Regions from separate parts of the Mesorhizobium sp. M7A.F.Ca.MR.245.00.0.0 genome, predicted to be linked through region 1. Evidence: riboswitches for the same ligand, from Rfam matches in the RefSeq annotation. Region 1 holds a riboswitch; the other holds the start of a gene.

Region 1 (15,936 bases):
AGTGGATATAGGGATCCGGCATCCCGATCTCGCCGGCGCCTATCTGGCTGGGGTCGAATGCGACGGCGCGACCTATCACAGTTCTGCCACGGCGCGAGATCGAGACAAGGTCCGCGAGCAGGTCCTGCGCGGCCTCGGGTGGAACATTGTCCGGGTATGGTCAACCGATTGGTGGTTTGATCTCGAAGGTTGCACCGAGAGGCTTCATGCCAGCCTGGCCGCGCTGCTCGAGGAAAGCCGTCGCAAACAGGCTGAACAACAGGAAAGTGAAGCCGCGATCCATTGGGACATGGGACATAAGGTCGACCCCATGGACCCATTGCCAGCCGAAGACCTAGCATCGGCCGGCGAACCGGAACATCCGTCGATAAAATCAGAGCCAGAACTTGTCGCCGCTCCCCTCGCGACGGGAGAGCGCCCATCGGCATCTGCAGGAATTTTGCCTGCGGCCGCGCATTCGACGCATGATACCGTACCGACGGGCGGCCGTTATCGCCTGACTGATCTAACCGGATTTTCCACCAGCCCGGATCAGTTTTATGACTTCGTCTACCGAGGCACGCTGCGGTCCATGGTCGACGCGGTGATCGAGCAGGAAGGACCTCTGCGAGAAGACGTCCTTGCGCAGCGCATCGCACGGGCGCATGGCTGGCTCAGAACGGGCAACAAGATTCGGGAGCGGATCGACCTGCATCTGCGCGAGTTCGATAGAACTGAAGAATCCAGCGGCAGCTTCCTATGGACGAGAGGGACGGTGGTCGACCTGCTTGATTATCGCATGCCGTTCGATGCCGATGCCCGCCGGTCCATTGCCGACATTCCAATCGCCGAGCTGGCCGCTGTCGTCGTTGCGAACGAGGACATTCTGGAACAGTCCGACCCCGCTCTCGACCTTGCACGTCTGCTCGGTGTCGAGCGACTTGCGGCGATTTCACGCTCCCGGCTGGATGAAGCCATCGATCGCGCCCAGCGCAACCTGGCATCGACATAGTCTCGGAGACTCCATGTTTCGATTCATCCACAGCTCCGATCTTCATATCGGCAAGCGGTTCGGCAACATGCCAGAGGATCTGCGCGGGCGGCTCCGTGAAGCGCGCCATGGCGCGATCAGCCGGCTGGCAGAGCAGGCACGCGTCCATGGTGCATCCACCATACTTCTGGCCGGCGATACGTTCGATACCGAAACGCCCACTCCAGCGATGTTGCGGCAGGCCATGGCCGAGATGAGCCAGAGCGCGCCTCTGCGCTGGATATTGCTGCCTGGCAACCATGATTCCCTGTTGGCTGATCAATTGTGGAGTGCAGCGGACAGCGTTGTGCCGGACAATGTCCTGCTGGCGACGCGGCCCGAAACCCTGACCATTGGCGCGGACGTGGCGCTGCTGCCTGCACCTTGCACCACCCGCAGACCCGGTCGCGACCTTACCGAGTGGATGAACAGCGCCGCGACGCCGCAAGGCGCCATCCGGCTCGGCCTTGCTCATGGCGCTATTCAGAACTTTTCCGAAGATTCAGCAGCGTCCGATGTCATTGCACCAGATCGCGCGACCAAGGCCGGCCTCGATTATCTGGCACTTGGCGACTGGCACGGACCCGTCACCATCAATGAGCGCAGCCGTTATAGCGGTGCGCCCGAACCTGACCGTTTCAAGCATGATACACCCGGTCAGGCCCTTGTCGTTTCCATTGCCGGGCCTGGCGCCGTGCCCGAGATCGTGGCCGTTGAAACAGCTAGCTTTTCCTGGAAAACCGCTCCCCTGCATCTGCTGTCTGGCGACGACAGCGCCGCGGCATTTGAAGCGTTGCTTCCACCGGCTCATCTGCGGCGTCAGACTTTGCTGCGAATTGCCGCGTCTGGCCGGGTGCGGTTAAGTGGGCGAACGATCCTTCAAGCGGCGATCGCGGTAGCCGCGCCCGACTTCGCCTATCTGGAACTGGACGGGGACGGGCTCGCGACCGACTGCGAAAGTGGCGATTTGGATCGGATCGACCGCTCTGGTGCCCTTCGCGAGGCAGCGCAGGCACTGTTGGATGAAAGCAGCGACGAAACCCGGTCGGCTGTCGAACGCGACATATCGCGAGAAGCACTGGTTCGGTTGTTCAGCTATTGCGAGGCGATGGGATCATGAAACTTACGGCCCTTCGGCTCCACAACGTCAAACGGTTCGCCGGGCAAGGCGTCGCCATCGAAAACATCGGCGACGGCGTCAACGTGCTTTGCGCGGTCAATGAGTTCGGCAAATCAACCTTCTTCGAAGCGCTGCACGCACTCTTTTTCCAGCCTCACACGGGCACACCCGAAGGCGTGCGACTGTTGCGGCCTTATAGTGGGGGCAATCCGGTGGTGGAGGCCGACATCACCACTTCAGAAGGACGCTATCGACTTGCCAAGCAGTTTTATGGCGGCAGGCTGGCCAGCGTTATTGACCTCGACGGCGGGCGACTGTTGGCTCAAGCCGATGAGGCCGAAGCCTTTATCGGCAAACTAATCCATGGCGGAAGCGCAGGACCGGCAGGATTGCTCTGGGTTCGCCAAGGGGTCACCGGCATCGAAAGGCGCAGCAAAAGCGAGGAGGACGGCGAAAAACGCGTGCGCGAAAGCCTACTGTCCTCGGTTCAGGGGGAAGTTGAAGCCCTGACCGGCGGGCGACGCATGGCCGAAATCGCCGCGGCATGTGAAGAAGAACTCTATAGCCTGGTTACGTCAACGCTGCGTCCCAAGAGCGGCGGTCTCTATGCGGCAGCGCTCGACGAGCGTGACAAGCTGGTGAAAGACGAGCAGCGTCTCAGCGCCGAAGTCACCGGTCTGCGCGATTCGCTCGACAAGCGGCGCATGGCGTTGGCGCGTCTGTCTGAGCTTGAAAACCCCGAAGAAGGCGCCACTCGGCGGGAAGCCATCTCGGCCGCGGAAGCCGCAGTCGAGGCCGCCAAATCGCACAGCGAAGCCTTGAAAGCCGCCGAGGCGGAAGCTGCCCTTGCCGCAATTCACCACGACGCGGCGCAGCAGGCCCTCGATAGTTTTCGGACCGCGCTCAAACGAGCCACGGATTTGCGCCAGCAGTCGACGATTGCGCAGCTTCGCCGCAGTGAGGTTCTCGATCGGCGCGCTTCTGCCATTGCCGAAAACGAACAAGCGATGGGCGAAGTTCAAGCAGCCGAACTGGAAGAGCGCGAAGCACGCGAATTGCTCGCGCGGCTGGATGCGACTCTTTTGGCGCGTGACGCTGCCGAACAACTGGCCGGCTCGGACAACCGGTTGAAACAAGCCGAAGTCGCCAGAACCCAGATCGAAGATGGAGAGGCAGCACTGGCGATGCTGGCGGTGCCGGAACAAGCTGTCGAGCAACTCCAGGCGCTCGAAATCGAGATCGCCAGCCTTCGTGCAGCTCACCTGGCAACCTTGCCGACGCTATGCATGGAATACCGGGACGGCGCCGCCGATTTGGTGACCATCGATGCCAAGCCCTTGCCCCATGCAGAAGACCAAAGCTTTGCTGGCACCGTACGCCTGGATATTGCCGGCATCGGAGCCTTGACCCTGCGATCGAATCGGCCGCAGCAGGCCGACCGGACCATCGAAGACGCCGAAGCGAAGCACCGCAGCCTGCTTGCGTCCCTCGGTGTCGATAGCCTCAGGACGGCACGCCAGCGCCTAGTGGAAGCGCGCGACAAAGCTACCGAACTGGGCTTGGCGCGTCAGCGACTTGCCGATCTCGCGCCCAAGGGGATACAGCAATTACACGAGGAGCTTGCTCGTCTGAGTGCCCTCGGGGCCGGGGACCTCGAACTCAAAGTCGATCCAGAACAGATCCGGCAACATCATGCCGCAGCCGAGCAGCGTGTGGCGACAACACGCAACAGCGTGCGCGAGGCCTTGCCTTTGCGCAGCCATGCCGACGAGGCTGTCATGGCTGCGGAGACGGCTTATGTCACCATCCAGGCGGAACTGACCAGCCTCGAGGTCATATTGGGACCCGATGCAGCGCGCGAGGAAAAGGGGCGCTTGCTGCTCACCGAGGCCACCGCACGACAAAAGCTGCGCGAAGCGGCCGAAATGCGCGCTGCTCCCCTGCGCGACGGCGCTCGCGATCTCACCAGCGCTGAAGCCGTTCTGCGCCGCGCCCGTTCGGTTCAGGATGCCGCCACACAGGAAGCAAGTCAGTTGCGTGTAACCCTGGCCGATCTCAATGGCCATATTCGCACTCGGTCCGACGACGCGGTGGAAGAAGCTTTGCGCGAGGCCACAGAAAAATTGGAAATCGCTGGAGAGCGAGCGAGACGCTTCGAATTCGAAAAAGCCGTCCTCGACCGGCTGCGCACGACGCTGGTCGCTGCGCGCTCGACGGCACGCGATCTTTATCTGAAGCCGGTCATGTCCGAGCTGCGACCGCTGCTTGGATTGCTATTCGATGACATCTCCATAGTGTTCGACGAGAACACACTGTTGCCACAGACCGTTCGCCGCAATGGTCAGGATGAGGATGTCGATAGGTTGAGTGGCGGCATGCGAGAACAGCTTTCGGTTCTGACACGTCTGGCCTTCGCCCGTTTGCTTGCCCGCGACGGCCGACCCACACCGGTTATCCTGGATGACGCTTTGGTTTATTCCGATGACGACCGCATCGAGCGCATGTTCGACGCTTTGCATCGTCAATCACACGATCAGCAGATTCTCGTTTTCTCCTGCCGCCAACGCGCGTTTGCAAAACTCGGCGGTAACATTTTGCAGATGAGCGACTGGCAACCGGGTCGGTCATAAGCGGAGATCGCGCAGCCTCAGCTAGGGCGACGGCAGATCGTATCGTGTTACGATTGCAATGCCGTTTTCGATCTCGATTTCGATAACTTCATTAATCAGGAATTCCTCTGGGCCAAGATCCTCGAGGAGAGCATCGAAGAGCTCTCTCTGTTTTTCAGGCCCGACCTGAGGGACGACGATAATCAGGCCGGCGTGAACCGGTTCTTTGGCATAGAGCTTCCTGAAGTCCTTAGCATTGTTGGTGACGAAGGTGAAATCCTCATCGATAATGAGCGGCATGAGGTCCCAGTCGGTTTCGCCGCTTAGCCCAAGCCAGTTGACGTGGTTTGCTTCATGTCCGCGTTCTTGGGCTACCGCAACCAGAGACGTGTGCAGGCACTCATCGATCAGAAACCTCACGAGGTCACACGCGTCTCGACCTGGCCGACGGACCTGGGTCGCCCTTCAAAACCACGCGCTTCGACGACTTTATTTTCACGCCCTGCTCGACCAGCTTCTTAGGCCGCCCACGAACCGGGTGCGCGGCGACCCACATTCTGGCGAGCTCAATCACGCGCGGCGTTAGCTTCGGATATCCCTCCAGAACCTCCGCTTCATCTGCGCCCTGCGCTAGCATCGTCGTGATCATACGAACAGGGATGCGGGTTCCTTTGAAGACAGGCTCTCCGCCCATCACCCCTTTAACGCGGCCGATGGCGGCCTCCGCTTCATCAAGATCCACGATGCGCGCTTTGAGCTGTTTACGTGCCTCGGCGACGTCGACGATCAGCAGGTCGTCGGCCCTTACGGTCTTGGCCCTTGGGGCAGCTTTGATTTCCTCGAACAGGCGGTAGCGACGATCAGCGGGCAATGTCGCACCCACGCCATACCAAAGCTTGAGCCGCAGCAAATCCTCGCCGGTCAATGCCCGTCGGACGACCCCACCGATGCGCCGAGCAGTGCTTGGCACAGTATCGACAATGCGTTTGTCGATCGCATTGTGCACGGCCTTGATTCCTATCCCGCTGACGGCGGCTGCCTCTGCGGGGGTGTAGATGCGAGCAAGTGTGCCCATTATTCTTCTCCTTATAAAGAATAATATAGGCCGTTTGACCCCCTCCGTAAAGGCACGCGTCTTTGGAATCACGGCGGTTAGCAAAGGCGGTGGTGAGCCGAGAGGCCTCACAAACCCTTGGGGCTCGAGATGGCAGACTCGGCGCAGTATAATTGCGCTAACTATCGAATTTGCAGTTGGCGACAAACGACACACGAGTTCGTCGCGGACTTTTAACTCTGCGAAGGCGCGTCTTCGAGCGCTTTGAAACCCTACACCCATCTGCAGGCCATCTGTATCAAGCTTTGGACCAAAACCGTTTCCATCGCTCACGAGCGTTCTCTCTGGGGGTCTCAAGTGGGGCTTGCCCATGGCCACGAATTTTTGGGCGACAGCGGTGCAGAGGCCGCATACCGCTGCCTGCTTGACGTCGCTGACCGTGTCCATGTCCGAAATTTGCCTACAAATTTCGGACGCCCTTGGGCGCGCTAGATTCGCTATGGAAAGCTGGAAGCACTCGCAAGCCCGGTGGCCACAGCGTCTGCAGCGCCAAGCTATTCCTCCGTATCCAAACCCGCATCCTCATGGCCACTAGCCAACTCTGGCATAATTTCACCAGCAAGCAGCTCATCTCTGCTCAGCAGCCCGGCATCCTCGAGCGCCTCGCAGTCCGGGAGATCGCGAAGCGTGTCGAGGCCGAACTCGAGCAGGACGCTTTTGTCGTCACATAGGTGTAGGGAGCGCCGGGCGTCGGACTGCGCGGGTTCGACGCGATCAGGCCGGTGCCGCAGATGGCCGATCAGGTCGCGACTGATTACTTCCCGAAAACCGACGACAATTCGGCGCGGGTAATCGGCTGGAAGTGCCGATGCACATCAGCATCAGCACGTCCGACCACGTCAGGTCCACGGCACGCCCGCTGCTTCCGCAGGCGCGGATGGCATCGGCATAGGCCGGCCGTGTCAGGTGCTTCCAGCCGCCGGCGACAGCGACGAGGTCATAGGGCCGTCCGCGCAGCTCTCGGATGTCGTCGATGAGAAGGTCACGGGCGAGCTCGCGGGAGAGACTGCACCGCAAGCGCGTCCCGCGCGCGCGAACTGCTCGATCAACTGATCTCAGACGACGACGAATCTCGTCCAGATTCCAAAAGCGGTGGCCGCAGCGGCGCTTTGCGGGCTCGCGTTACCACAGATCGCAGAACTGTGATCTCGCCTTGTGCCCGAGACCGCAATCTGGGCTCGCGACGAAGCATATCGCTTGCGATCATCAAAGGACGCGTCGACGCCGTCGGTTGCCTTTTCCACCGCCGCCTCACACATCGTGTTGGGGCTGAAGAGCTACCTGCAAATCCTCGCAACGGGCGCGGCCGCATCCTTGATTTTACAAATTGACACGTCTTGGTTTTTAGAAAATGCCACGTGCGATGATGGCGCCAAAAAAAAATGTCACGCGAGATGATCATGCCTGAGGTAAATGGTCCGCCAAAGTTGGGAAAGGTATACCGGTTGAATGGTGGATAGGTACGCCGGATAAAAAGGGCTTCGGGTTCCGGAAGACGAACTAATCGACGGATAGGCGCTGCTCGTGAGGGAAACTGCATGCGCATTACGGTTATGACCATCCAGGGATGTCGGATATGATCTTGAATAGTGACATTGCAGGCCAAAGAGCGGCCGAGAAGCTAGCAGAGGGCCTGAAATCGCAGGGCAAGCAGCAATACGAAGAAAGGTCGAGGGAACGCGAACGAGATGTGTCTCGTTAGGTCGCACGTTGCACCAGGGGTGCGTCGGAAGGCACTCCGCCGTGTCCTGAAGAGGTAGCCTGCACTTGAGAATAGCCACGGTGGTACCTTATTTTCGGCTGTGAAGCACACGAGACCCGCGACGTGAGACCCAGTTGCTCAATACCCAGTTGCTGGGTGAGCGTGCATGACTGCCAACGGAAGGTCTTGCACGCACCCTCGCGATCTTGAGCAATGGTCGCCATGACTTTCTTCTTGCAGGCTTTTGAGTGGCCCAGCCTGCAATCACCAGACCCCACCGACTCTAAAGAGCGTGGCAGACGGGATAGTCGAGGTTGCCCGGCACAATTACGCTCAAGGCTTGCGCCGCCCAGAGGACACGCTGAAAAGGCAGCATGGGCGCGCAAGCACGCCATTCACGAGAGTTCGACATGAAGACTATGCAAGAAAAAGACATTCCGGCATTCGTGCAAGCAGTTGTGGAGGCCGGCTGCAACATTTGCGCGATTGGCAACTTGGGATATGTCTTTGGCGATGCTGATTTGACGCCGGCGCAACGGAGGTCCGTCGAGCCACAGCTGCGCAGGATTGCTGAGATCTACGGCGAACGCGATCATCTCATGGACGAGATAGCTGTATATCTGCGGTCGATCGGACGCCATGTCGAGGTTGAGCCGAAGACAGGTGTTTCCTGATGGCCGCGATCGATCGCGTTCCGTAGTCGCCATTTCTATTGGGTAACGAGCAGCCGTCTTCCAACCTCTGAAACAAAAAAGAGGTGACCCCCAAAGGCCGCTCTCGAGACCGCAAGTCTGAGCCGCTAACGCATTGCGATAACCAGGCTGTCCGAACTGGGCGTCGATGCCTTCCTCGACCAGGTCGCGGTAGGCGGCGATCTCATCTACCGCATGCATAGCCAAGCCAGAGAAGTTTTCGGCAGCGGAATTCTCGGTCGCTTCCCCTTTTATGACTAGAGGGTGCGGCCGATCCGGCCGCGACGATCTCGCAGGGATTGCCATATACGGCAACACGAACACCGGCGGATCAATACTCGGATAATGGCGGCCGGCTATGTAGCGATCGATCGCGCACCAACATATCAATGCAATAGCTTAGTTGCTTTCAAAGGCGGGTCTCTACGAACTGCAAGCAAGCTAAACGATTGCGTCAACTCTTCCTCGCAGAGCGAAAACTCCGCGCCCACGCGATTTCTCTGCTGGAACAGCGGCACATCCTCAGCGCCAGGACACGGCCGCCGCCGTCGGGTTTTACGAAGCCGGTGATTGCATAAGTTGCCCGCAAGATATCATTGGTATCGGGAACGCCGCCGATGCCGCATCCTGAATAGAGCGGCCGCTTGCACCTGCCAGCCCGACGACCAGATCATATCTGCAACTCCATCTACCTGGACGTGGTGCAAATCACCTCGCTGAAGCCGCAAATCGTCGCCTTCGACCAGGATAACCACATCCGTGACCGCCTGAGCTACTCGGTCGATCTCGACGCACATGGCCGATACAGTTTTTCCATCCTTCACGAAGCGAATGAGACTTTGGCCATTCCAGCCCTGGTCTACGGGGCGTGACTTGTCCCCGATGCATGCGCGAGCTCTCCGCTCGGCCGGCCGCCGGACGTCGCCACCGGCCGAAGGCGCCCGAAGGCGCCCGAAGGCGCTTGACAAAGCAGCACCGGCCCATTCAACTTGAGGCATTCACCAGGGGAGTCCCGGTAAGGGGCTGAGATACTGCTGGCTTTCGCGGCGCAGTGACCCGTTGAACCTGATCCAGTTCATACTGGCGTAGGGACGGTGCAAGCGCTTTGCGGGAGTTTACGCCCGAGGTCCTGCTGCAGCAGGTCTACAGAAGCGTCTTTTCATCCTTCCGGCACAGAACTGGGTCTCCAATGCATGAGCAAAGGAGCCTCACGATGAATGCCCTCACCCCCGCCGTGTCGACGGGACCACTGCCCGCCTCGCGGAAAATCCACAAGCCCGGCGTCCTCTACCCGCAGATCAGGGTGCCGATGCGCGAGATTTCCGTCCATCCGACGGCCGGCGAACCGCCCGTCACCGTCTACGATCCGTCCGGCCCCTACACCGATCCATCAGTCCAAACCAGCATCGAAAAAGGCCTTGCCCGGCTTCGCCACGAATGGGTCACGGCGCGTTGCGATGTCGAAGCCTATGACGGCCGCCACGTCCGGCCGGAAGACAATGGATTCGCCACCGGCGAGCGCCTGACACCGGAATTTCCGATACGCAATCGGCCGCTCAAGGCCAAGCAGGGCAAGGCGGTGACCCAACTTGCCTATGCGCGCGCCGGCATCATCACGCCAGAAATGGAGTTCGTAGCCATCCGCGAGAATCTCGGCCGCGAGGTGATGCGCGGCAAGCTGCAACGCGACGGCGAAGCCTTCGGCGCGGCGATCCCAGATTTCGTCACACCCGAATTCGTGCGCGACGAGGTGGCGCGCGGACGCGCAATCATTCCCGCCAACATCAATCATCCCGAGAGCGAGCCGATGATCATCGGTCGCAATTTTCTGGTCAAGATCAACGCCAACATCGGCAACTCGGCTGTCACATCATCGATGGCCGAAGAGGTCGAAAAAATGGTCTGGGCGATCCGCTGGGGCGCGGACACGGTGATGGACCTGTCGACCGGCCGCAACATCCACAACATCCGCGACTGGATCGTGCGCAATGCGCCGGTGCCGATCGGTACGGTGCCGCTCTATCAGGCGCTGGAAAAGGTCAACGGCATCGCCGAGGATCTGAACTGGGAGGTCTACCGCGACACGCTGATCGAGCAGGCCGAGCAAGGCGTCGACTATTTCACCATCCACGCCGGCGTGCGGCTGCACTACATACCGCTGACCGTCGACCGGGTCACGGGCATCGTCTCGCGCGGCGGCTCGATCATGGCCAAATGGTGCCTGCACCATCACCGGGAGAGCTTCCTCTACGAGCATTTCGCGGAGATATGCGACATCTGCCGCGCCTATGATGTCTCCTTCTCGCTCGGCGACGGCCTTCGTCCCGGCTCGATCGCCGACGCCAATGACGCGGCGCAATTCGCCGAGCTGGAAACGCTGGGCGAGCTGACGAAAATCGCCTGGGCCAAGGATTGCCAGGTGATGATCGAAGGCCCCGGTCACGTGCCTATGCATAAGATCAAGGAGAACATGGACAAGCAGCTCGCTGTCTGCGGCGAGGCACCGTTCTATACGCTTGGACCGCTGACGACCGACATCGCGCCGGGTTACGACCATATCACCTCAGGCATTGGGGCGGCGATGATCGGCTGGTTCGGCACCGCCATGCTCTGCTACGTCACGCCGAAGGAACATCTCGGCCTTCCCGATCGCAACGATGTCAAGATTGGCGTGATCACCTACAAGATAGCCGCCCATGCCGCCGACCTGGCGAAGGGTCATCCGGCTGCTAAACTCAGGGATGATGCCCTTTCCCGCGCTCGCTTCGAGTTCCGCTGGGAAGACCAGTTCAACCTGTCGCTCGACCCCGAAACCGCGCGCTCCTTCCACGACCAGACCTTGCCCAAGGAGGCGCACAAGCTGGCACATTTCTGCTCGATGTGCGGGCCGAAATTCTGCTCGATGCGCATCTCCCACGACATTCGTGCCGAGGCACAGAAAGAGGGCATGGCGGCAATGGCGGCGAAATACCGCGAGGGCGGCGATCTCTACATGCCAGCTGACGAGACTGGCGTACCGGTCGTGCCAGAGGCTCCCAAACCATCATGAGGGTGCTCGTCAAAGGGGCCGGCGTTGCCGGCCTCACCGTCGCTTTCGAACTCGCCGCCCGCGGCGCGACGGTTACAGTCGCCGAGATGCGGCATGGCCTTGGCGGCAACGCGTCGTGGTTCGCCGGCGGCATGCTGGCGCCATGGAGCGAGCGCGAAAGCGCGGAGCAGCCGGTGCTGGATCTCGGACGCGACGCTGCCGACTGGTGGGATGCGGTGCTGTCGGGTCAGGTGACACGGGCCGGGACATTGGTCGTGGCCGCGCCGCGTGATGCCGGTGAGCTTGACCGGTTCGCCAGTCGCACGTCAGGGCATCGGCGCGTCGATGAAAACGAAATTGCGCTCCTGGAACCCGACCTCGCCGGCCGCTTCCGGCGTGGATTGCTCTTCCCCGACGAGGCTCACCTCGACCCACGCCAGGCGATGGCGGCACTTCATGACAAGCTTGCGACCATGGGTGTCAAATTCCACTTCGGCTGCGACGCCCGGCCTGTTTCGGGTTTCGCCCGTCAGATAGACTGCATGGGAATGGCAGCGGCCGATGACAGGCTGCGCGGTGTTCGCGGCGAAATGCTGATCCTTCGCACGCCTGATGTCTCGCTGTCGCGGCCGGTCCGTTTGCTTCATCCACGCTTTCCGCTTTATGCCGTGCCGCGCACCGATCACCGTTTCATGATCGGAGCGACGATGATTGAAAGCCAGAGCGCCGGACCGGTGACGGCGCGTTCCATGATGGAGCTGCTGGGCGCCGCCCATGCCCTCCATCCGGCCTTTGGTGAGGCCGAGATCGTTGAAACCGGTGTGGGTGTCCGTCCGGCATTTCCCGACAATTTGCCACGCGTCGAAACAGACGGTGAGATCATCGCGATCAACGGTCTTTATCGTCACGGTTTTCTCCTCGCCCCCGCCATGGCGCGCCAGGCTGCCGACCTGGTTTTCAGTCAAGACAGAACCAAGGAGCATGCTCATGAAACTGATGGTCAACGGCGAGGCGCGTGAGATTGCCGCCACCATGCTGGCCGAGTTGCTTGCCGCGCTCGACTATGAGGGCGATTGGCTCGCCACCGCCGTCAACGGCGACCTCGTGCACAAAGCCAACCGCGCGGAGTTCCAGTTGAGCGACGGCGACCGGATCGAAATCCTCTCGCCCATGCAGGGCGGCTAGCATGTTGGAGCTTTATGGAACCGAGCTTTCGTCGCGCCTGCTTCTCGGCACGGCTCAGTATCCTTCGCCGGCCATCCTTGCCGACGCGGTCAAGGCGTCGGGCACGTCGGTGGTGACCGTCTCGTTGCGGCGTGAGATGGCGGGCGGTAGGGCCGGCGAACAATTCTGGTCGTTGATCCGCTCGCTGGGCGCCAGAATCCTGCCCAATACCGCCGGCTGCCTCTCCGTCAAGGAAGCCGTCACCACCGCGAAAATGGCGCGCGAGGTCTTCGGCACCAACTGGATCAAGCTCGAAGTGATCGGCAATCACGACACGCTACAGCCGGATGTGTTCGGTCTGGTTGAAGCCGCCCGCATCCTGTGCGAGGACGGCTTTGCGGTATTCCCCTATACCACCGACGATCTCGTTGTCGCCGAGCGGCTGCTGGAAACGGGCTGCAAGGTCCTGATGCCGTGGTGCGCACCGATCGGTTCCGCCTTGGGACCGGTCAACATGACGGCGCTGCGCTCGATGCGCGGATATTTCCCTGGCGTCCCGCTGATTGTGGATGCGGGGCTCGGACGGCCGTCGCACGCGGCCACCGTCATGGAACTCGGCTTTGACGCCGTGCTCCTGAACACAGCGGTCGCCAAGGCGGCATATCCGGTCGGCATGGCGCGTGCTTTCGGTAAGGCGGTCGACGCCGGTCGTGAGGCGTTCAGCTCGGGAATGCTCGAACCGCGCGAAGTCGCCGTGCCATCGACACCGATGATCGGCAGGGCAGTTTTTTCATGAAGCTCGATCCCTTCTACCTGATCGTCGACAGCGCTGCCTGGATCGAACGGCTGGTCCCACTCGGAGTCCGGCTTCTGCAACTGCGCATCAAGACCGTGGATGAGGCTGGGTTGCGCGCGGAGATCCGCACCGCGAAGGCCTTGTGTGCTCGATACCAGTGCCAACTCATCGTCAACGACCACTGGCGCCTGGCAATCGAGGAAGGCTGCGACTTCATACATCTCGGCCAGGAGGATTTGCAGACCGCTGACCTCTTGGCGATACGGGCAGCCGGCGTAAGGCTCGGACTGAGCACACATGATCATCAGGAGCTGGAAACGGCGATGGCCGCCGAGCCTGACTACATAGCGCTTGGACCCATCTATCCGACCATCCTGAAGAAGATGAAATGGGCGCCGCAAGGGGTCGAACGGATCAGCGAATGGAAGCGCCAGGTCGCGCCGTTTCAATTGGTCGCCATTGGTGGCCTCAACCCTGAGCGGCTCGACGGTGTCTTTGCGGCTGGCGCGGACAGCGCGGCGGTGGTGACCGACATCACGCTCAACGACGACCCCGAGGCGCGCACGCGAGAATGGATCGAGAAGACGGACCAATGGCGCTGAGGCGAGAACCACATGTGCTTGTCGTCGGTGGATCGGACTCCAGTGGCGGTGCTGGAATTGCACGCGATATCGAGACGATCTCTGCCATTGGCGTGCGCACCTGTCTCGCCGTCACAGCGCTAACGGTGCAAACGCATGACGCCGTGATCGAAATCTATTATTCGCCACCTAGCCTGGTGGCCAATCAGATGTGCGCCGCGCTGCAGGCCAACGACGTGGCCACAATCAAGATCGGCATGCTGGCGACTGCCAAGATCATTGTTGCCGTTGCCGCAGTGCTGCGCAAATTTCCGCATGTCCCCGCAGTACTCGACCCTGTGCTGGCCTCCACCTCAGGCCGCGCACTTCTGCAAGCAGGCGCTATCGCTGCCATGAAGCGCGATCTTATGCCGCTTTGCTGCATTGTCACGCCCAACCTCCCTGAACTGGCGCTCCTTAGTGGCTCCGAACTGGCAGTGGATGAGGACGGAGCGCTCCAACAAGGAAAAAGACTGCTGGCCGCCGGCCCTCAAGCCCTGCTGATCAAGGGTGGGCATGCGTCGGGAACCCGGTCGACCGATATTCTGTTACGCTCCGGGCACGAACCCATCCGCTTCGATGCACCGCGCCTTGCCACATCGATGCGCGGGACAGGTTGCATGCTGGCCAGCGCGATTGCGGCGCATCTGGCGAAGCCGAAGCCGCTCGAAGACAGCGTGCGCGAAGGCAAGCTGTTTGTCTTGGAGAGGCTTCAGAAATGCCGGCTGAATAACCACAGCGTTCTGCGTCCAGCCAAGCAGACCCATTTTCCAGAATTTTTCCCGTAGCGAGACTAGAGAAGGGGCTACTGCTTCTCTATGCCATCCTCACAACGCGTTGAGTTTCTCACTGCCAATTATGCGACTTTCGAGGTGCAAATAGCGAATATCGAGTTCTTAGTGACAGAAACGACCGGAATTGGTTGCGTGGATCACCAGGTCGCTACCGATTGGGTCAGCGACTCAATAGAACGTCACATCTCTGTCCACACTCGAGCTTATTTGCCGCAAACGCGTCGAGCCCCGCGTCAATCGGTCTTATAATAGTATCCGGGGCAGCTCCAAAGCTGTGGCATCGGCTACCCGCCGGCCGTGGCGCTTGCTGTTCGAGCGTCGGACGCCGCCTGCCATTGAACATCTGATGGGCTATTGGGTGGCGGCGACACACTCATCCAGGTGCAACTGGCTTTTTCAACTCGGGAACCAGCAGAAGCCTTCGCTGCGTCGCAACATTTGGATTATGTCGTACAGCCCGATCTTCCAGAGAAAACAAGACCTAACGTTCGAAACCTGTCACGCAACCAACCACCGAATGAAAGATCCAGCGTGCGATCGCAGGGAGGTAAGAATAACCGGTCTGGCTTTCCTATCGCCGGTCCAGGTTAAGACCAACGACGTCGTCACGACATCAACACAGTGCGCGAAGCGCTCGTATTCCTGAATCAGTGGCCAAAAGCGCGTCGGGGACCGGTATTCAGTTGCGCGGTGAGAAGCAGCAACGCAGCGATCGCCGGACAGATGACACCCGAGCAGGCGCGGCAAGCATTGTGGGATTTGCCAGGATTGCCGGGCGTGCTGGCCAAATCTGATTTCGTCGTTGGTGGCGACTGATTTAAAGCTGCAGGAAGATCACCGCCGGTAACGCGTTGGCCCGCTGCTCGCCAAGACGGAAAGAACGCCGCCTTGTGAGTTCCAATAATGGGCGATGCGGGAATTGCACATGTCTGTGCCCATCTGTCCGGCCGAAATGCAAATGGCGTCACTGGCGAAGGTCAGCGAACGCGGCACGCAGGGCTGGATTCTTTTGACTTGCGGCAAGCCGACATAGGTGCTGGCTTGATGTCTCGGTCACTGCGACGTGTCATGCCGATTCATTCGTCAGCTACCATGACGATGCGGCGCGTCGCCTGCGATCAGTTGATCGAACCGCGGTGCAATTCGGGACGCTTCGTCGATCCCGACAGTTGCGCAAAGGGAAGCCAAATCAGCGACTAGAGGCAACGTGGCTACGGATTCGAAGGGACCCCGCTGTTGCCGAAGAGGTGACTGGTGGAATGTCAAAGATCACCTCTTGAAAGGCCAT
Region 2 (15,936 bases), on a different contig from region 1:
GAGCGCCGCACCGAGCGGCCAGTTGAACACGGCGACGAACTGGTCCTCGATGACCGTGCCGTAGAAGGTGCCGGTGCGGCCGCCGAGGATGCGCGGTTCCATGAACGAGCCGACGACCGGCACGAAGATCAGCGCCGCACCCGCCACCAACCCCGGCATCGACAGCGGGATGATCACCCGCTTCAGCACCTGCAGCCGCGAGGCGCCGAGCGAGCGCCCGGCTTCGACCAGCGAGTCGTCGATCGCCTGCAGCGTCAGGTAGCAGGTCAGCACCATGTAGGGCACGTAGGAGTGCACCAGCCCGATGATGACGGCCGGATAGGAATACATCAGGTCGATGTTGATCTTGAACGGCAGCACCGCGTTGAGCGCGGTGTCGAGAATGCCGCCCTCGCGCAAAACCATCGCCCAGGAAAAGATGCGCACCAACCCATTCGACCAGAACGGCAGGATGACGAGCAGGAAGATCGCCTCGCGGCTGCGCCCCTTCAGCACCTTGGCCAGCACGTAAGCGGCGGGATAGCCGATGACGACGCACCACAGCGTCACTTCGAGGCCAAGGCGCAGCGAGGCCAGCAGCAGCGTCAGATAGAGGCTCTGCGAGAAGAAGGCGGCATAGTTGCCAAGCGTGAACGCCCACGGCTTTCCCGACAGTGGCAGCTCGGTCATGAACGAGAAGAAGACCATGGCGGATAGCGGCAGGAAGATCGCCACCGTCAGCCAGAGATAGGCCGGCGCCAGCAGCGGCAATGCCGATCTCAGCCCGCTTCGCGACGCTGTCGCAGCTGCCATGGTACCCTCCTCCCAGGATTGGAAGAACCAGCCGACGCGAACCGCCGGCTGGCCTGGCTGTGATCTTACTTCACGTCGACCTTAAGCTGCTGCCAGAGCGCCAGATAGGCTTCGCGCTGGGCATCGGTGATCGGCGCCTGGAACTGGATGCGCTTGGCCACTTCGGGATCACCCATGACCTTGCGGTTGAAGGCGTCCTCGGGCAGCGCTTCCACCGCCTTGGTGTTGGCGGAGACGGGAGCACCGACCTTGGTGACCCATTCGACGTAGAATTTCGGGTCGATCATGTAGTTGATGAAGGCCTCGGCGCCGGCGACGTTCTTGGCGCCGACCGGAATGGAAAACGCGTCGAGCCAGGCAACGGCACCTTCCTGCGGCACCACCAGCGAGACCGGCAGCTTGAAATGCGTCTTGGCGCGGTCGGCCGAGCCGCTCCAATAGGTGCCGATGTCGACCTGGTTGGAGGCGACCATCTGGTTCCAGTCGTTTTCCGAGCTCCAGAAGGTCTTGATCTGCGGCATCAGCGAGGTCAGCTTCGTCTTGACCGCATCCATATCCTTGATGTCGTTGATGTTCTGGCCGGTGGCGATGGCGCCGAACTGCACCGCTTCAACGGCATCATCGCGAATGACGACGCGGCCCTTGTGGGCGGCATCCCACATTTCGGCGATGCTCGTCGGTGGCTTGTCGAAGGACTTTTCGTTGATGGCGAGTGCGGTGAGGCCCCATACCCACGGCACGCCATAGACCTTGCCGTCATGGACGAGCATCGGCGATCCCGCCTTGTCCTTGCTGATGTCGGCATAGTTCGGCAGCTTGGAAACGTCGATCGGCTGGATCAGTTTCCCGGCCATCGCCTGGTCGTTGAAGGCCGCGTTGATCATGACCACGTCATAGAGGCCGGGATTGGTCCGGATCTTGGTCAGCATTTCCTGTTCGGAGTTGAAGAAGTCGTTGACGACCTTGTTGCCGGTCGCCTTTTCGAAAGCCTCGACGGCCCACGGTTCATCGGCGCCGTAACCCTTCCAGTTGAGCACATGCACTTCGTCGGCCTTGGCGGCGAACGCAAGTGCGGAGGTAAAGACGGCGGTCGCCGTCAGCAGAGCAGTCAAATCAGGCATGCGCATGGTTGGTTCCTCTCTGTGGGTTTGCCCGGTTCCCGGGCTTGTCAGGCTTTTCCAGCTGTTATGCATTGGCCTTCTGTGTCCGGCCTGCTCCCGATGGATCGGCGGCATGGCTCAGGAATGTCTGGATTTCGCGGTTCGTCGGCGCCGAGGAGCCACCATGGCGGGTAACCGAAATGGCCGCCGCAGCATTGGCATAGCGCGCTGCCTCGAAGGGCGGGGTGCCGCGCGCCAACGCGCTGACAAAAGCGCCGATATGGGTGTCGCCGGCGCCATTGGTGTCGACGGCGTTGACCTTGAAGCCGGCAATGGTCTGCGCTGAGCCATCGGCCAGCCTGATATGGCAACCCTTCGCGCCGGCGCGGATGACCACGCCCGCAGCCCGTGGGCAATGGTCGACCAGAAGTCGTGCAGCGACAGCCTCGACATTGCCCGAACCGGCGATCTCAGCCGCCTCCGTCGTGTTACAGCTCAGCCATGTGGTGCGGGCAAGCACCCGCGACAGGATGGAGCGTGGAATGTCCGAGATGATCGGCGTCGGATCGAAGACGAAAGGGGTTTCGTCCGGCAGTGCCTCGATCCAGTCGGTGAGCGCATCGCGGCTCCTGGGGTAGCTCAGCGTATAGCCGGAGGTGAACACCCAATCGCCCGGTGCCACCGCGACCGGCGCCATCATTTCGAGGCTGAGTATGCTCTCCGCACCTGGCCATGACACGAAGGTGCGTTCGGCGTCGCTGGAGATCATGGCGACGCAATTGCCACTGTCCATCAAGGGCGATGGCGGCGTCAGTGTCGCGATGTTCTCGGCCATGAAGGCGGCGCGCAGGAAGTCGCCATTCGGCCCGCTGCCGAGCTGGCCGCCGAACACCACCTGCATGCCGGTGCGGCTGGCCGCCACCATCATGTTGAAGCCGCCGCCGGCGACCTGGGCGAAGCTCGACGCCGTCTTTTCCATGCCGGGCGCCGGCAGGGCATCGATGCGGTAGACATAGTCGACCACGGCACTGCCGATGTGAACGAGGCGCCCCCTCATGCCGCCGCGTCCTTGCTGGAGCCGGCTTTCGCCGCCCTTGCCGCGACAAGGTCGGCGGCGAGTGCGCCAACCTCTGACAAGTCGATGCCGACAAGCCGGAGGATGTGCTCTTGCGGCAATCGGGAAAAGCCGGTGCAGGCGCCGGCCATACCGGCAGCGATGGCGCCGATCGTATCGGTGTCGCCGCCGAGATTGGCGCTGATGATGGCTGCTTGCCAGGGGTCGCCACGGGCGACTTCCAGCACGGCGAAGGCAGCCGGAACGGATTCCTGGCTGGCGACGCCGGTGCCGACCAGATCGGTGATCAGCCGGATCGCATCCCTGATCGCCTTGCCGCGCACGATGTCCTGCGCCCATACGATGCGCGCGGCGATGTCGCCGCCGGTGACCCAATGTCCGAGCGTCGCCCCTCGCCTCGCCGCCGCGACCGCGCTGGCCGAAGCATCGCGCCAACCGCCGCCGGCGACGCCGCGGCTGACGGCGGCTGCGACGGCTGCGGCCGAGGCTATGGCGATCGAGGTGTTGTGCGTCGCCCGGCAAGTCTCCGCCACCTTGCCGACGAACGTCTCCAACGGTTCAAGCGGCATCATGATGCCGACAGGCGCGATGCGCATGGCCGCGCCATTGGTGTCGCCGCTGCGTCCCGCTTCCTCGGCCGGTACGCCATTGTTGATGGCATCGATGGCACGCTTGGTCGACGGCCCCAAAAGATCATAGCTGCCGCGCGCCTTGACCTCGCGCTCCCAGTCGAGCAGCGCATTGACCCAGCGCGCGTGGTCGAAACGGTCGCCGGATTCGACCAGGATGCGGCCGAGCAGCAGCGCCTGTTCGGTATCGTCGGTGATGGTTCCGGCGGCCAGGCCCTTCGACACCGGATGATCGGCGAAAGGCTCGATGAAATCCTCTACATGGCCGTAGAGTTCGGCAATGCGAGCCGGCGACAAAAGCTGCGTCGGCATGCCGAGCGCGTCTCCCAGCGCTCCGCCGACAAGCGCGCCCATGGCGCGATCGATGGTCTTGCTGGTTGCATCCGACATCGCTTAGAACCTCATATGCAGCGCAAAATGTGCCGGATTGAGCAGGCTGGTGACATACTCGATCGGCCGATCGTCAGCCGCACGCGTCAACCGGCGCCCGCGCAGGAAGGGCGTGCCTTGTGGGCAACCGAGGATGGCCGCATCCTCGGCATTGAGCATCTCGATCTCGACCCATTCCTCGCCATGGTCGGGAATGAGGCCGGCGGCGCGCAGCGTCTGGTGCAGCGAGCCCTCGCGCAGTCCGCGCAACGGTACGTCCTCAAGCTCGGAGGACAATGGCAGCCGGCTGCGCTCGATGGAGATCGCATGGCCGTCGCTGGCGTTGGTGCGCACCCGGTCAACGGCAATGAAGAACGGGCTTTCGATACCAAGCAGCGCAGCCAGATCGGGGTCTTCGATGACCTCCAGCCGCAGCGTCCGCGTCTCGGCATTGGCGCCGGCATCGGCCAGCGCCCGCGACCAGCCGATCGCGTCGTCGACCGGCTTGCCGTCGAAGGTGACGAACGAGCCGATACCGACCCTGGTCGTGATCAGCCCGCGGCTCGACAGTTCCTCGAGGCCCTTGCGGACCGTATTGCGGCTCACGGAAAAGCGCTGGACGAGTTCGTTCTCGCTTTGAAGGCGGTCGCCGAAGCCGAGAACGCCGGAGCGGATCTCATGTTCGAGGACGGTGGCGATCTGCTCGGGCTTGCCCGTGCCGGGAGACAATTGAACCGCGCGCCGTTTCATAAGGGACCTGTTCAATGAACCTGTATAATCCTGTTCAATACAGAGGCCCGGATGCCTTGTCAACGGATGCTGAAGACTGACCGAAAGGCAGCGGAATGGGCGGAATAACCGTGCAGGGCGTGCCGAGAGGCAGGTCAATAGCCCCGAAAGCCGGTCGGCCGTCGCCAAAAGAGGCACACATCCAAGGGGATGGAGCCAGATCCTGATTCAATTTCACCGGGGCAGGCTACGGGATCGACACCTCACGCGGTTCGACGAGGATGTCCGCCTCGATCGCCGCGTTGATGAACGCCGCCCTTGCCGCCGAGACTTCTTTCTTTCCCTCGAGCACGGCCAGACAGACCTTGCGGGCAACCATATGCTTTTGCCCGGTCGCAACCGGCCAGCGGTTCAGCAGGATGTCTGCAGCCTGAGCGACCCGCTCCACGTTGAAGATCGAGTTTCGCGATCGGCCGAGCGCAATCCTGACCGGCTCATCGAAACGCTGATCTTGCACGATGCCACTCCCCAAAGTCGGCATTCATCGATTCGCGGCCTTCAACCCCGAGCAATGTGATAGGTTCCGCGCTAAAGGTGCAAGATGTCCGATTCCAGTGGCCAGAAAAATCCCAGGCTGATCGTCGTGGTCGCCTTCGATCGCGGTGAGGATGGCGAGTTGTTCCCCGCCTTTGGACCCGCCGACCAGCAAAGCGAAGACCGCGCTATACGCACCGCCAAGGCTCTGGCGGCAAAGCATGCCGGCGTCATCGCCTGGAGCCGTGAGGCCGATCCGACGCTAGGCGAATACGGCCCGCCTAACACGCTCTTCGTCAGCGGCGACGTACCTGACATGGAGTAATCTGGCGTCAGGATCCGGCCTGCGCTCAATGCCGCAGCCAGAACGGGGACTTCTCAGAAAACACCCGCCTCTCCTTGAAGCTTGATGCAAGCCGGTTCCTCGCCCATCAAGCAAAAGCCCGCCACGGTGAACCGGAGCGGGCCTTGGAGGAGGACAAGGGGTGGGACCCTCTCCTCTTGTTTCCACGGGGGGGGTGTGGACCGCAATGACCATACGAAAGTTTTGCAGAGTGCAGGATCACAAGCCGGCTTGCCTGCATCACAATCCGGTGCGCGCCGACATTGGGGGCGCTCACGAGATTGCGATCTGTCGGCGACAACCGGGCGGGCCTGGCTAGATGCGCCCGAGCATGACAAGCACGATGACGATGAGCAGCACGAGCCCGAGGCCGCCGCCGCCATAATAGCCGGTGCCATAAAAAGGACCGCCGCCGAGGCCGCTGAAGCCGCCAAGCAGCGCAAGGATAAGAATGATGATCAGTATGGTTCCAAGGCTCATGGCTTTCAGCTCCCGTTAGTGCTGACGCATTGGGTCGAACATCGCGGCCGCGATGTTCGAAGACGAGAACGTTCCCAAGGCTCTACCGCTCCGTGCGATCGTGGCAACGGAAACGGCCATCCAACGTGATGGAAGCCAGAACTTTGATACCGGCACGCCAATGAACGCGGAAAGCCCGCCAGTGTGGCGGGCCTTCCGACCAGCCGGAGGCCAGGAACGTGCGGCCGAGCCTCAGGGCCGGTTCGGCACCTCCAGTCCCGGCACCTCCAGCATCAGCGGCGCGCGATCAGGAGGCAGAGTTGCCGTAGGTCGCGGTCGTAAGCGCCTTCGCTGCCGAGCACGTCGACGCAGCGCTTCTTCATTCGCGCCACGTTGCTATCCGACATCTGGGCCACGACACCCGGCAGGCTCGGCCTGCTGGGGTTTGACGGATTGAACGGATTGCTCGGGTTCGACGGATTGATGCCGCCCCCAATACCCACGCCGACACCGACGCCGACGCCGCTCGTCCCGCCCACATTGGCGCCGAGTCCGGCAGCAATGCCGCCAGATCCTCCAACATTGGCGCCCGCGCCGGCATTGATGCCATTGCTGCCGCCGACCGAAGCGCCGAGACCAGCATTGACACCGCTCGAGCCGCCGACATTGGCACCGGCCCCGGCCTTTACACCACCGCTGCCGCCCACCGAGGCGCCCACTCCGGCGCTGATGCCGCCACTGCCGCCAACGGAAGCCCCGACGCCGGCATTGACGCCGCCGCTACCACCCACCGAGGCACCAACGCCAAGGCCGATTCCCGCAGCATTGGCGGGCAGGGAAAGGGCTAAGATTACCGCACTACCCGCCAACATGTTGGCGACTGTCTTGATGGTGTGAGCCATAACACTCTCCTGTTGTCGTTGCGCTAAAGCAATTGGCGAGAGGCCGATTGCAAGATCAACTACGCGAGGTGGTGAATTTCAGTTTCAGAGAAAGAATACTGAGCCTGAAGCGTGGTATACATCAAAAAAATTTCTGAAATAAAATTGTAATAAAGTTGGAATAATTTCTCTTTACACTAACAGTGCGTAAGACCATTGATGATCGGGCGTTACTCTGCTCGTCTTACTGCGAGGCCGTACACCGGACAGCGCATGAGCCTCTCGCAAGATCAGCAAGACCGCCACGATGATTGCAAGTGGCCAGAGTCTGTCGGCGGATGCGGGAGCGAGAGAGTGCAAGCGTGAGTGCAGGCCGAACGATTCTGCGCTGGCCCGCTTGTCAGACGATCCCGTAGAACAGCCTGTAGTGGACGCGCTTCATATAGTCCCGGTATTCCGGCGTCGCGGCTAACAGCGCCTCTTCGCGCAGGATGCGATGAACCTGGAAGAAGGTGATCGCGGCGTAGACAGCAAGATTGTAGAAGGAAAAGGCCGACAGCAGGAACAGGACATGACCGGCAAGGTATCCGGCATAGATCGGGTGCCGCACCAGGCGGTAGGCACCGTCGGTCATCACGCCGCGATTGCCCGGCAGAATGGCGAAAGAACGCCCTAGCGATATCTTCCCCCAGATCACGAACCCCAACGCCAGGACTTGCAGCGGCGCGGCGGCATAGATCGGGATGATGGCCACGCCCGGTTCCAGGTCGATGAAGCCGACACCGAAGCTGGCGACCACCGAAACAACCACCGTCAGCGGGTTCCAGTCGCGTACCTGCGGTCGCCGCGACAGAAGCAGCCAGGTAAAGGTCAGGATCTCGGAAATTGCCACCAGCGCCACATTGATGCGGGTCGGGTCGAGCATCAGGTGAGATACGCCGCGGTAGACGAACATGCCCGCGAAGGCCAGCGCGCAGATCCGAAAGAAACCTTCGCGCAAATCCACCAGGATTTCGCGCGTTCGGGCTGCGGACAAAATCCTGCCGTCACTGATGTGCGAAAGCGCCTCGCTTTTTGATATGAGCAATGCAAACACCCCAATGATCCCTCAGGGCGACCTTTGCACGCAACCATTGCCGGGCAGTTAATCAACAAGATCAGATCGGCATTAAACTGGCTGTCGGGGAGCCAGGGCGCCACTCCCAGACGACCTGCTCCACGCGGTCGCCCAGAAAGACTGGCGACCCATCTCATTTGATTATGCCAGACTAGCTCAGATAGTCGTTGCGGAAATAGCTCCCGAAATCCGGGCGTTGAGCAACCAGCTTGCCGTCGGCATCACGCAAAATGCCGGACGCGAAGAGATAGCCGCCGATCGCTCCCATCTTGGCCGGATCCATCGTCCCGATGGCGCCGCTTTGGCTGCGCAGATAATGGCCGTCGATCAGCGCCTTCAGTGAGGCGTGGATCAGCGCCGGATTGGTCAACGCATCCTTGTTGGCCGCGATCAGCAGGGCTGCCGCATCTTCGGGGTGATCGACCGCGAACTGGTAGCCGCGCCGCGTCGCCTGGACAAAGGCGGCCGCAGGCTTGGGGTTTGCCTGAAGATAGGCTTCGCTCGAAGAGATCAGTGTCGTGTGCTCGTCAGGCACGCCGTAATCGGCATAGACGAAGCTGCGTTGTTTGACGCCCTTGAGCTCGGCGTCGACACCCTCCCAGGTCGAGACTTCGAGCGTGAAATCGACCGAACCATTGGCCAGCGCCTCATAGGCTGAGGTGCCGAGCGTCACCGTCTCGAAATTGCCCTTGCCGCCATCATGGCGGATGATGGTCGATATCAGGGCGTTTTCCCAGGCGCTGCCGAAGCCGCCATAGGTCAGGCCGTCGAGGTTTCTCGGGCTTACGATCTCGCTGCGGGCCGCATTGAAGACCACGCGGCCGGTTTCCGATTGCACCACCGCATAGACGCCCTTCAGGTCCGCTCCGGCGGTTCTCTGGGTGAACAGGCTGATGGTGCCGTTGATGCCGAAATCGGCGACGCGATTTGCAACCAGCGTGCCCGCACCGGTATCGCTGTAAGGCAGGATGTCGACCTCGAGCCCGGCCTCGCGATAGAAGCCCTTGTCGCGGGCGACGAACAGTCCGATGTGGTTGGTGTTGACAGTCCAGTCGAGGGCAACGGTGACCTTTTGTGCCGATTGTGCTTGGGCTCGCCCCGATCCGGCAACGAGCGGAAGGCCTGTGGCAAGGGTCAGCAACAAGGCCTGCCGGCGCGTCAAGTCAGTCATGATCGTGTCCTTTGGATGGGGTGGCGTTGAGGATGATGTCGAGAATCTCGGCCTCGAGCGTACTTGCCTGGCGCGCGGCATCGCCGCCAAGGCTGCGCGGGCGCGGCAGCGGCACCTTGATTTCACGCACGATGCGGGCCGGGCGCGCCGACAGCACATAGATGCGGTCGGACAGGAACACGGCTTCGCGCACGTCATGGGTGATCAGGAGCGCCGTCCAGCGATGATGCCGCCACATCTGTTCCAGCCAGCGCTGCATGGCCGTGCGGGTCAGCGCGTCGAGCGCGCCGAACGGCTCGTCGAGCAAAAGCATGTCGCGTTGCTGCACCACCGTGCGCAGCAAGGCCGCGCGCTGGCGCATACCGCCGGACAGTTGCGCTGGAAAATGCCGCTCGAAGCCGGCAAGCCCGAATTCGGCAAACAATGGCGCAACGCGCGCCCGCGCCGCCTGTCTCCTCATGCCTTGCACTTCGAGCCCGAGCGTCGCGTTGTCGAGGATGCGCCGCCACGGCATCAGCGCGTCACGCTGCGGCATGAAAGCGAAATGCCTGCCGTGGTCGTCGAGCGGCGCGCCGTCGAACAACATCTCGCCCTCGCCATGCTCGGCGCCGGTCAGAAGCTGGAAGAGTGTCGATTTGCCGGCGCCCGAGGGTCCAAGGATCGAGACGAATTCACCAGCGCCGACGCTAAGCGAAATATCGGCCAGCACGTCGAGCCCACCGAACGCCTTGCGCACATACCGCAGTTCGAGCCGGCTCATCGCCAGGGCCCCTTCCCGGGGGTTTCCTTGCCGGCCCGCTCCCAGGGCATCGCAAGGCGCTGCAGCAGTACAGTCAACCCGAACAGGACAAGGGTCAGGGCAGCGCTCACTCCGACGGCGGCAAGAACCAGGTCAGGACGGAAATTGTTCTTGGCGTTGAGCATGTAGATGCCCAGCCCCTTCGCGGCCCCCGCATATTCGGCGAAGATCGCGCCGACCACGGCGTAGGTGATGGAGATCCTCAAACCAGCGAAGAAATAGGGCAGCGCCGAAGGCAGCCGTGCCAGCACGAAGATGCGCCAGCGCCCTGCTCCCATGGCGCGCAGCATTTGCCCGATCTCGGCCTCGGTCGACTCATAACCCTCGACCAATGCAACCAGCATTGGAAAGAAGGTAACCAGCGCCACCAGCATGATCTTGGGCGCCAGCCCGAAGCCGAACCACAGCACCACCAGCGGCGCGATCGCCACCAGCGGCAAGGTCTGGCTGACGATTAAGACAGGAAACAGCGCACGCCGCAGCGGCTGGAAGAAGTCGACCAGCATCGACAGCACGAAGGCAGCGCTGAGCGAACAGGAGAAGCCGAGCAGCGTGGCGCCGATGGTCGGAATGGCGTTGTCGGCCAGCGCCTGGCGATTGAGCAGCGCTTGCTCGAAAACGCGCGACGGCGCCGGCAGTGTCGTCGGCCTGATGCCGGAATAGGTGGCATAAAGCTCCCACGCCAGCAGGAGCAAACCGACCGAGATCATGGCCGGCATTGCCTTGACAAGAAGGCTCGCGATCGGGCGCGAAGCGACTGATGATGTGGCCACGGGAGACAACCTTTGACGGCAGCGCGAAAGCGCGGCTGGCTCAGACAGCCGACGGGCTGTTGGCCGAGACCGTGACGTCGAGGGTTACGTGGCCGGCGCCTGGTCCGAAGCGGCAGAAGGCCTCGTCCAGCGCCGAAAAGATCGCACCGGCATCACCGCGCAGTTTCGTGCAGAAATGCTTGGAACGCTCATAGACGCCGGACTGCTTGAGAAAATCGATGCAGCCGTAGATCTCGTCCATGTGGTCGTCGGTGCCCATCACATAGAGCGAGAACTGCGCCGCCGCCGACTGGCCGGTGGCAGCAGCATTGCGCACCGCCGCGATGGCCGCATCCTTGCGCGGGCCGAGTGGCCCGACAGGCCCGCCAAGTGCATCGGAGCGGCAGATCGGGTCATCCGGCTCGCCAGGGCACCCGCGCGAGATGGCGGCCGACAACACGCAATGTTTGCCGCTGCGTGCCGCCGCCACGAAGAGGTCGCGCATGGCGGGAAACAGCACTTCGGGCGGCCCGACCAGCAAGGTCGAGATGTCGTCGGTCTCGATCCTGAGCTTGTCGCGCCAGGGATCGAGCGCACCGAGCGCGCCAAGAATGACACCGACGAATTCGTCGGTCATGGGGTATAGGGAAATCTGTGCGCCTGAAAACATCGCCCGCCTCGCTCCGCTGGTATTACCCAGATCAGCTTCTAGGGTCTGTGGGCTTGCCGCCCCCGTCTCAGCCCCGACCGTACGGAGCACCCCTGTGGATGTGCGCCTTAAAGCATCATTGGAGTTCAAGGGAAAGCCGTTTTTTCAGAGCACTGCGCCAAAAGCATTGCGCCAGTCACGGTGCGCCTGAGCGGAATTTTGTCGGGAACCTTCGCCGCCGCGACCGGTTGTCCCCACAGTCGCAACGCGATCACTTTCGTAGAAAACAAGCGACGACTTCACAGAAATGGAGACAAACCATGTTCATGAAAATCCTCGCAGCTTCGGTTCTCACCATTGGTCTGGCCACGTCAGCCATGGCGCAAAGCGCCGGCAGCAACAACGCAAATGGAAGCGGCAGCGGCAAATCGGTGACGGTTGAGCCGAACACGCCGGCTTCACCGAATACGGTCGAGCCGGACACTGTCGACCCGGGCACGACCAACAGCACGACTGGCACGGTAGGGGACATGAATTCGAACGCGGATCAGAATTGCCCGACCAACCCGCAAGGCGCGCAGACGGACGCCGATGGTAACGCGACGGCGCCAACGGTAAACGATAATAATTGTGGCAAGTAACCGCACACGGATGAAGCCGCTGGGCATCGCCCAGCGGCTTCATCCGTTTCTCTGGTCCGCAGCACTCGTTTTGCCGAACAGCCGGATTTGTGGAGCGGGTTTTCCGGCGGGCGGGCGCAAAAACAGGTGTTTTGAATTGAGCAGCCGTTTGAGCACTCTACCGTAGGTAAAATACAGGACCCGACCGTTGGCGAGATCGAATTCCACTGTTCCCCACCGCCTGACCGGAGCCTTTCCTGTGCAAGGCCCCAGCCTTCTGATCTGGAATCCCAGTCTGACTTTGCGCGTTCCGATTTCAAGATAGATGCCTGGCAGAAGGCCGAGCACATGCCATAGCCGTACAACATGCTCGACCGACATGGCCGGCGAGATTATCAGGTGGCTGGGCTGAAGCCGTGCCCAGACGAAGTCGCCTTTCGGCTGCGGCATTCCTGACAACAGCCCCCGGCAGTAGGCCGGCACCGCCTCGCTCACCAGAATCCGCATAGCGGTTGCCGTGCTGTCGACCAAGGCTTCTCTCGAGGTCCAGTCAGCTTCGGAAAACGGCACCTGCCCGAGAATGTCACCCTCGTCAAAACCGGCGGACATCTTGTGGAGCGTGACGCCGCCATGAGCCGCACACCGGCCGTCCACGGCCAAGCGCTGGGTCGGATGTGGCCCTCGATAGTCGGGGAGCAGCGCCGGGTGGAGGTTGACCCCGCCTTTGGAAAAATGGCCAAGAACCTCTTGAGGGATCAAGACAGGCAAAGTGTAGCAGACCAGCACATCGGCGCGGAGGTCAGACAATTGGCGACCAAGCGCATTCCAATCGTAAGGGCGGCCAAATTCGATCAACTTGACAGGCGTGTTACCGATAAACCGCCTGAGCAGCAGCTTGCGTTGCAGCCTTCGCCGGAAATTGCCGATGCTGAAACCGGTGGGACGACGCCGGAACCCAGGCACGATGATCGCGCCAATTGCATTTCCAGCCTCTAGCCAGCCGGCGAGCAGAGGCCCCGTATGGTTAGAGATATCGAGGACAAAAACGGCTGTGATCGGCTCCGAGTGATCGGTCGATTCGATCGGCCTCATCTTCGGCGGCTCAAACGGCCGACAGATCAGGGCGAGCTTGTCAGGTCGGCTGAGTGGAAGGCGATGCCAAGGCAGTGACAACCGAAAGACGCTCGCGTTTTACAAACACTGGCTTTTCGTAGATTTTCTTCACGGCCCGTCTCCCGAAATCAACTCTTCCTGCGCAATTGGACCGCGATACGGCAGGCTGTCAACCACCTGACCGTGTTTGCCTACCGCATCCGCATTCGCCGTTGACGAAGGCGTTCGAAGAGCGCTCGGACGTTGTGAAAGCTCAATGGCCGACGCGACACGGTGCGCTGACTGAAAGGGGTTTGGATGCGATGACCTGCTCGACGACACCGTCGAGCAGCAATGCAGGGCAAATCGCAGTTGCGAATCTACGAAACCGCCGTCTCGCGAACCGGCAGCTTCCAGCCTGGCCTGACGAAGTGGCAGGTGTATCCGTTGGGATATTTCTCCAGATAATCCTGATGCTCGGGCTCGGCTTCCCAGAACGGACCAACGGGTGCGACCTCGGTGACGACCCTGCCCGGCCACAGGCCCGAGGCATCGACATCGGCGATGGTGTCCTCGGCGACGCGCTTCTGTTCGTCGCTGGTGTAATAGATCGCCGAGCGATAACTCGTCCCGACATCGTTGCCCTGGCGGTTGCGGGTCGTCGGATCGTGGATCTGGAAAAAGCGTTCCAGCAGCGTGCGATAGCTTATGATGGCCGGATCGAAATTGATCTCGATGGCTTCGGCGTGGGTGGCGTGGTTGCGGTAGGTGGCGTTGGGCACGTCGCCGCCGCTGTAGCCGACACGGGTGGAGATGACGCCGGGATAGCGCCGTATCAAATCCTGCATGCCCCAGAAACAGCCGCCGGCAAGGACTGCACGTTCGGTCGAAGTCGCCATGTCACGTCTCCTCAAAAGCAATTCCAGGAAAAGTGTGTAGCGGTTTTCCGTCTGGAATTGCGTGAAAGCAAGTGGTCTCGCCATAAATGGGCATTGTCACCTGCTTCGTCCAGCGGACGCGGTGGATCTACCTCAATTGCTCGGTTGGGCGAGGCTGTCGATCAAACCCGGTAGCTTCATGCCAGGCGGAATGGCGGCAAAGCTGATCGCCACCGGTGGTGCCCTGAGCGACCAGTCGAAAAGAACGGTCTTGACCGGGATGTTTCCCAGCCACGCCAGCAGCCGCGGTGGCACGCCGCTCCCGGGCCAGACCAGAAGCATACCGTGATCGCGCAGCCGCTGGCTGGTGATCCAGGGGGCGAGCCGCATGTCGAGGTCTGTGAAGATCGACGGCTTGTCATAGGCGTTGAGGCCCGCCAGCAACGCGATACGGGTATCGCCGCCGACGATGTCGAGCCGACCGGGCACCGCCGCGTGCCAGACCGCCTCGGCTTCGTCCGAAATCTGCCGCGCTGGCCAGCAGACGGCATCCATGCGCCCGCGCAAATTGCAACTCGTCCAGCGGATGCCCGCATAGGCACCGGACATGCCGAGGATGCAGGCGAACGCGCAGATCGCCAGCCGTCGCAGTTCGACGGCGCCAAGCCGGTGACCCAGCAAGGCGATCGCCACAACGCCGACCAGATTGTACATCGGCGCGCCCCACGCCTCGCCGGCGCCGGTAAACAGCGAGGCCACCATGACAAGCACCGCCGGACCAAGCCCCATCCACACGAGATAGGCCAGCGCGCCGCGCTCAATGGGCTGTTCCGGCGCGGGCGAACGCCGCAACAGCCCCGATATCGACAGCACCAGCAATAGGCCGCAGAGCCCCGCCATTTGGACACCGATATAGTAAAGGCGGGCGCGGTGGACCAGCACCCATTCATCGCGGCCGGCGACATAGGTCAGCGGCAGGAAATCGATGCGGTAGAGCTGGATGGCCAGTGGCGCGGCAACGGCGAGGAAAACCGCGAGCCCAAGCCAGGGCCAGGGCGTGGCGAGCCGATTGCGTGCCCGCGTGTCCGACAACAGCCAGATCGCCCCGAAGAGCAACAGCAGCCCGGTGGAAAACTTGGCATAGAGCCCGACGCCCGACACCAATCCGAGCGCCAGCCACCAGCCCGGCCCACCGCTACGGCCCGCACGCCACAGCAGCCAGCAGATTGCGGCCCAGAAGGGCATCTGCGCGTAATCATGATTGAACTGCGGTGTCGGCCAGCCGAAGAAATACAATGACGGCATCAAAAGCACGGCGGCCAGCGCGCGGGTTCTCCCGAGCATGTCGCGGGCCAGCAGGTAGACGAAGACGAAGGTCGCCGAGACGACAAGCTGGGCGAGCAGATATTGCGGCCAGCGGAACGATCCGGTCAGAAGATGGCTGATCTCGAGCAGCCAGCCGGGGAGCTGCGGATGCTTATAGGTCAAAAGCACCCATTCGCGGCCCCACATGAAGCTCTCGACGACATCGCCGGGCGGGGCGGCATCGACAAGCGCCGGCACCACGGTCCAGCACAGGATCTGCGTCAGGCATAAAAGCGCCAGGGCGGCTTCTGGATAGCGCGTCAGCCCCGGCCAGATCGACGACTGCCACCAGTCGCCTGGAACAGAACTGCCGACCGGCAGCCAACCGTTCATGGGTTCGTCGATTCGCGTCATGCGGTGGATAAATCACACCGGACGGTTTTACGAACAGCCCAGAACTTGAAGCTTACGAAAATGTATACTTGGCCGACCATGGCAAAACCAAGATTGAGGCAGAGTTTCGCGCCACCATGCCGCCTCTCCCGTCATCACATGCCAGCAAGACAACAATGGAACACGCCATCCCGCAGCACCCTGAACATGCCGGGCATGGCGCCTTGGGCGTGATCGCGGCAGGCGTCG

Evidence for each region. A riboswitch is a leader RNA that binds a small molecule or an ion and turns the genes downstream of it on or off. The one in region 1 is predicted to bind thiamine pyrophosphate.
Region 2: another riboswitch for thiamine pyrophosphate. It lies ahead of EOB80_RS28235 (YkoF family thiamine/hydroxymethylpyrimidine-binding protein); the one in region 1 lies ahead of thiC (phosphomethylpyrimidine synthase ThiC).

The regions. Positions count from the first base shown of each region.
Region 1 is NZ_RZTE01000014.1:19,040-34,975, forward strand. Features, by position in the region: gene EOB80_RS16260 (DUF3320 domain-containing protein) at 1-991, shown strand, start outside; gene EOB80_RS16265 (DNA repair exonuclease) at 1,005-2,129, shown strand; gene EOB80_RS16270 (ATP-binding protein) at 2,126-4,759, shown strand; gene EOB80_RS16275 (DUF5615 family PIN-like protein) at 4,781-5,158, opposite strand; gene EOB80_RS16280 (DUF433 domain-containing protein) at 5,163-5,813, opposite strand; partial or broken gene EOB80_RS35310 (SMC-Scp complex subunit ScpB) at 6,347-6,869, opposite strand; gene EOB80_RS16290 (hypothetical protein) at 7,929-8,228, shown strand; gene EOB80_RS16295 (hypothetical protein) at 8,891-9,118, shown strand; TPP riboswitch at 9,240-9,356, shown strand; gene thiC (phosphomethylpyrimidine synthase ThiC) at 9,460-11,295, shown strand; gene thiO (glycine oxidase ThiO) at 11,292-12,293, shown strand; gene thiS (sulfur carrier protein ThiS) at 12,262-12,459, shown strand; gene EOB80_RS16315 (thiazole synthase) at 12,461-13,234, shown strand; gene EOB80_RS16320 (thiamine phosphate synthase) at 13,231-13,836, shown strand; gene EOB80_RS16325 (hydroxymethylpyrimidine/phosphomethylpyrimidine kinase) at 13,827-14,642, shown strand; gene EOB80_RS16335 (DUF982 domain-containing protein) at 15,270-15,464, shown strand.
Region 2 is NZ_RZTE01000041.1:35,255-51,190, forward strand. Features, by position in the region: gene EOB80_RS28170 (ABC transporter permease) at 1-792, opposite strand, end outside; gene EOB80_RS28175 (ABC transporter substrate-binding protein) at 858-1,919, opposite strand; gene EOB80_RS28180 (PfkB family carbohydrate kinase) at 1,978-2,949, opposite strand; gene EOB80_RS28185 (ADP-ribosylglycohydrolase family protein) at 2,946-3,986, opposite strand; gene EOB80_RS28190 (GntR family transcriptional regulator) at 3,990-4,715, opposite strand; gene EOB80_RS28195 (DUF982 domain-containing protein) at 4,942-5,211, opposite strand; gene EOB80_RS28200 (hypothetical protein) at 5,296-5,553, shown strand; gene EOB80_RS28205 (DUF3309 family protein) at 5,887-6,051, opposite strand; gene EOB80_RS28210 (hypothetical protein) at 6,324-6,932, opposite strand; gene EOB80_RS28215 (isoprenylcysteine carboxylmethyltransferase family protein) at 7,312-8,007, opposite strand; gene EOB80_RS28220 (ABC transporter substrate-binding protein) at 8,180-9,199, opposite strand; gene EOB80_RS28225 (ABC transporter ATP-binding protein) at 9,192-9,959, opposite strand; gene EOB80_RS28230 (ABC transporter permease) at 9,956-10,708, opposite strand; gene EOB80_RS28235 (YkoF family thiamine/hydroxymethylpyrimidine-binding protein) at 10,812-11,420, opposite strand; TPP riboswitch at 11,411-11,524, opposite strand; gene EOB80_RS28240 (hypothetical protein) at 11,720-12,040, shown strand; gene EOB80_RS28245 (formyltransferase family protein) at 12,080-13,111, opposite strand; gene msrA (peptide-methionine (S)-S-oxide reductase MsrA) at 13,492-14,010, opposite strand; gene EOB80_RS28255 (glycosyltransferase family 39 protein) at 14,143-15,687, opposite strand; gene EOB80_RS34660 (hypothetical protein) at 15,777-15,936, shown strand, end outside.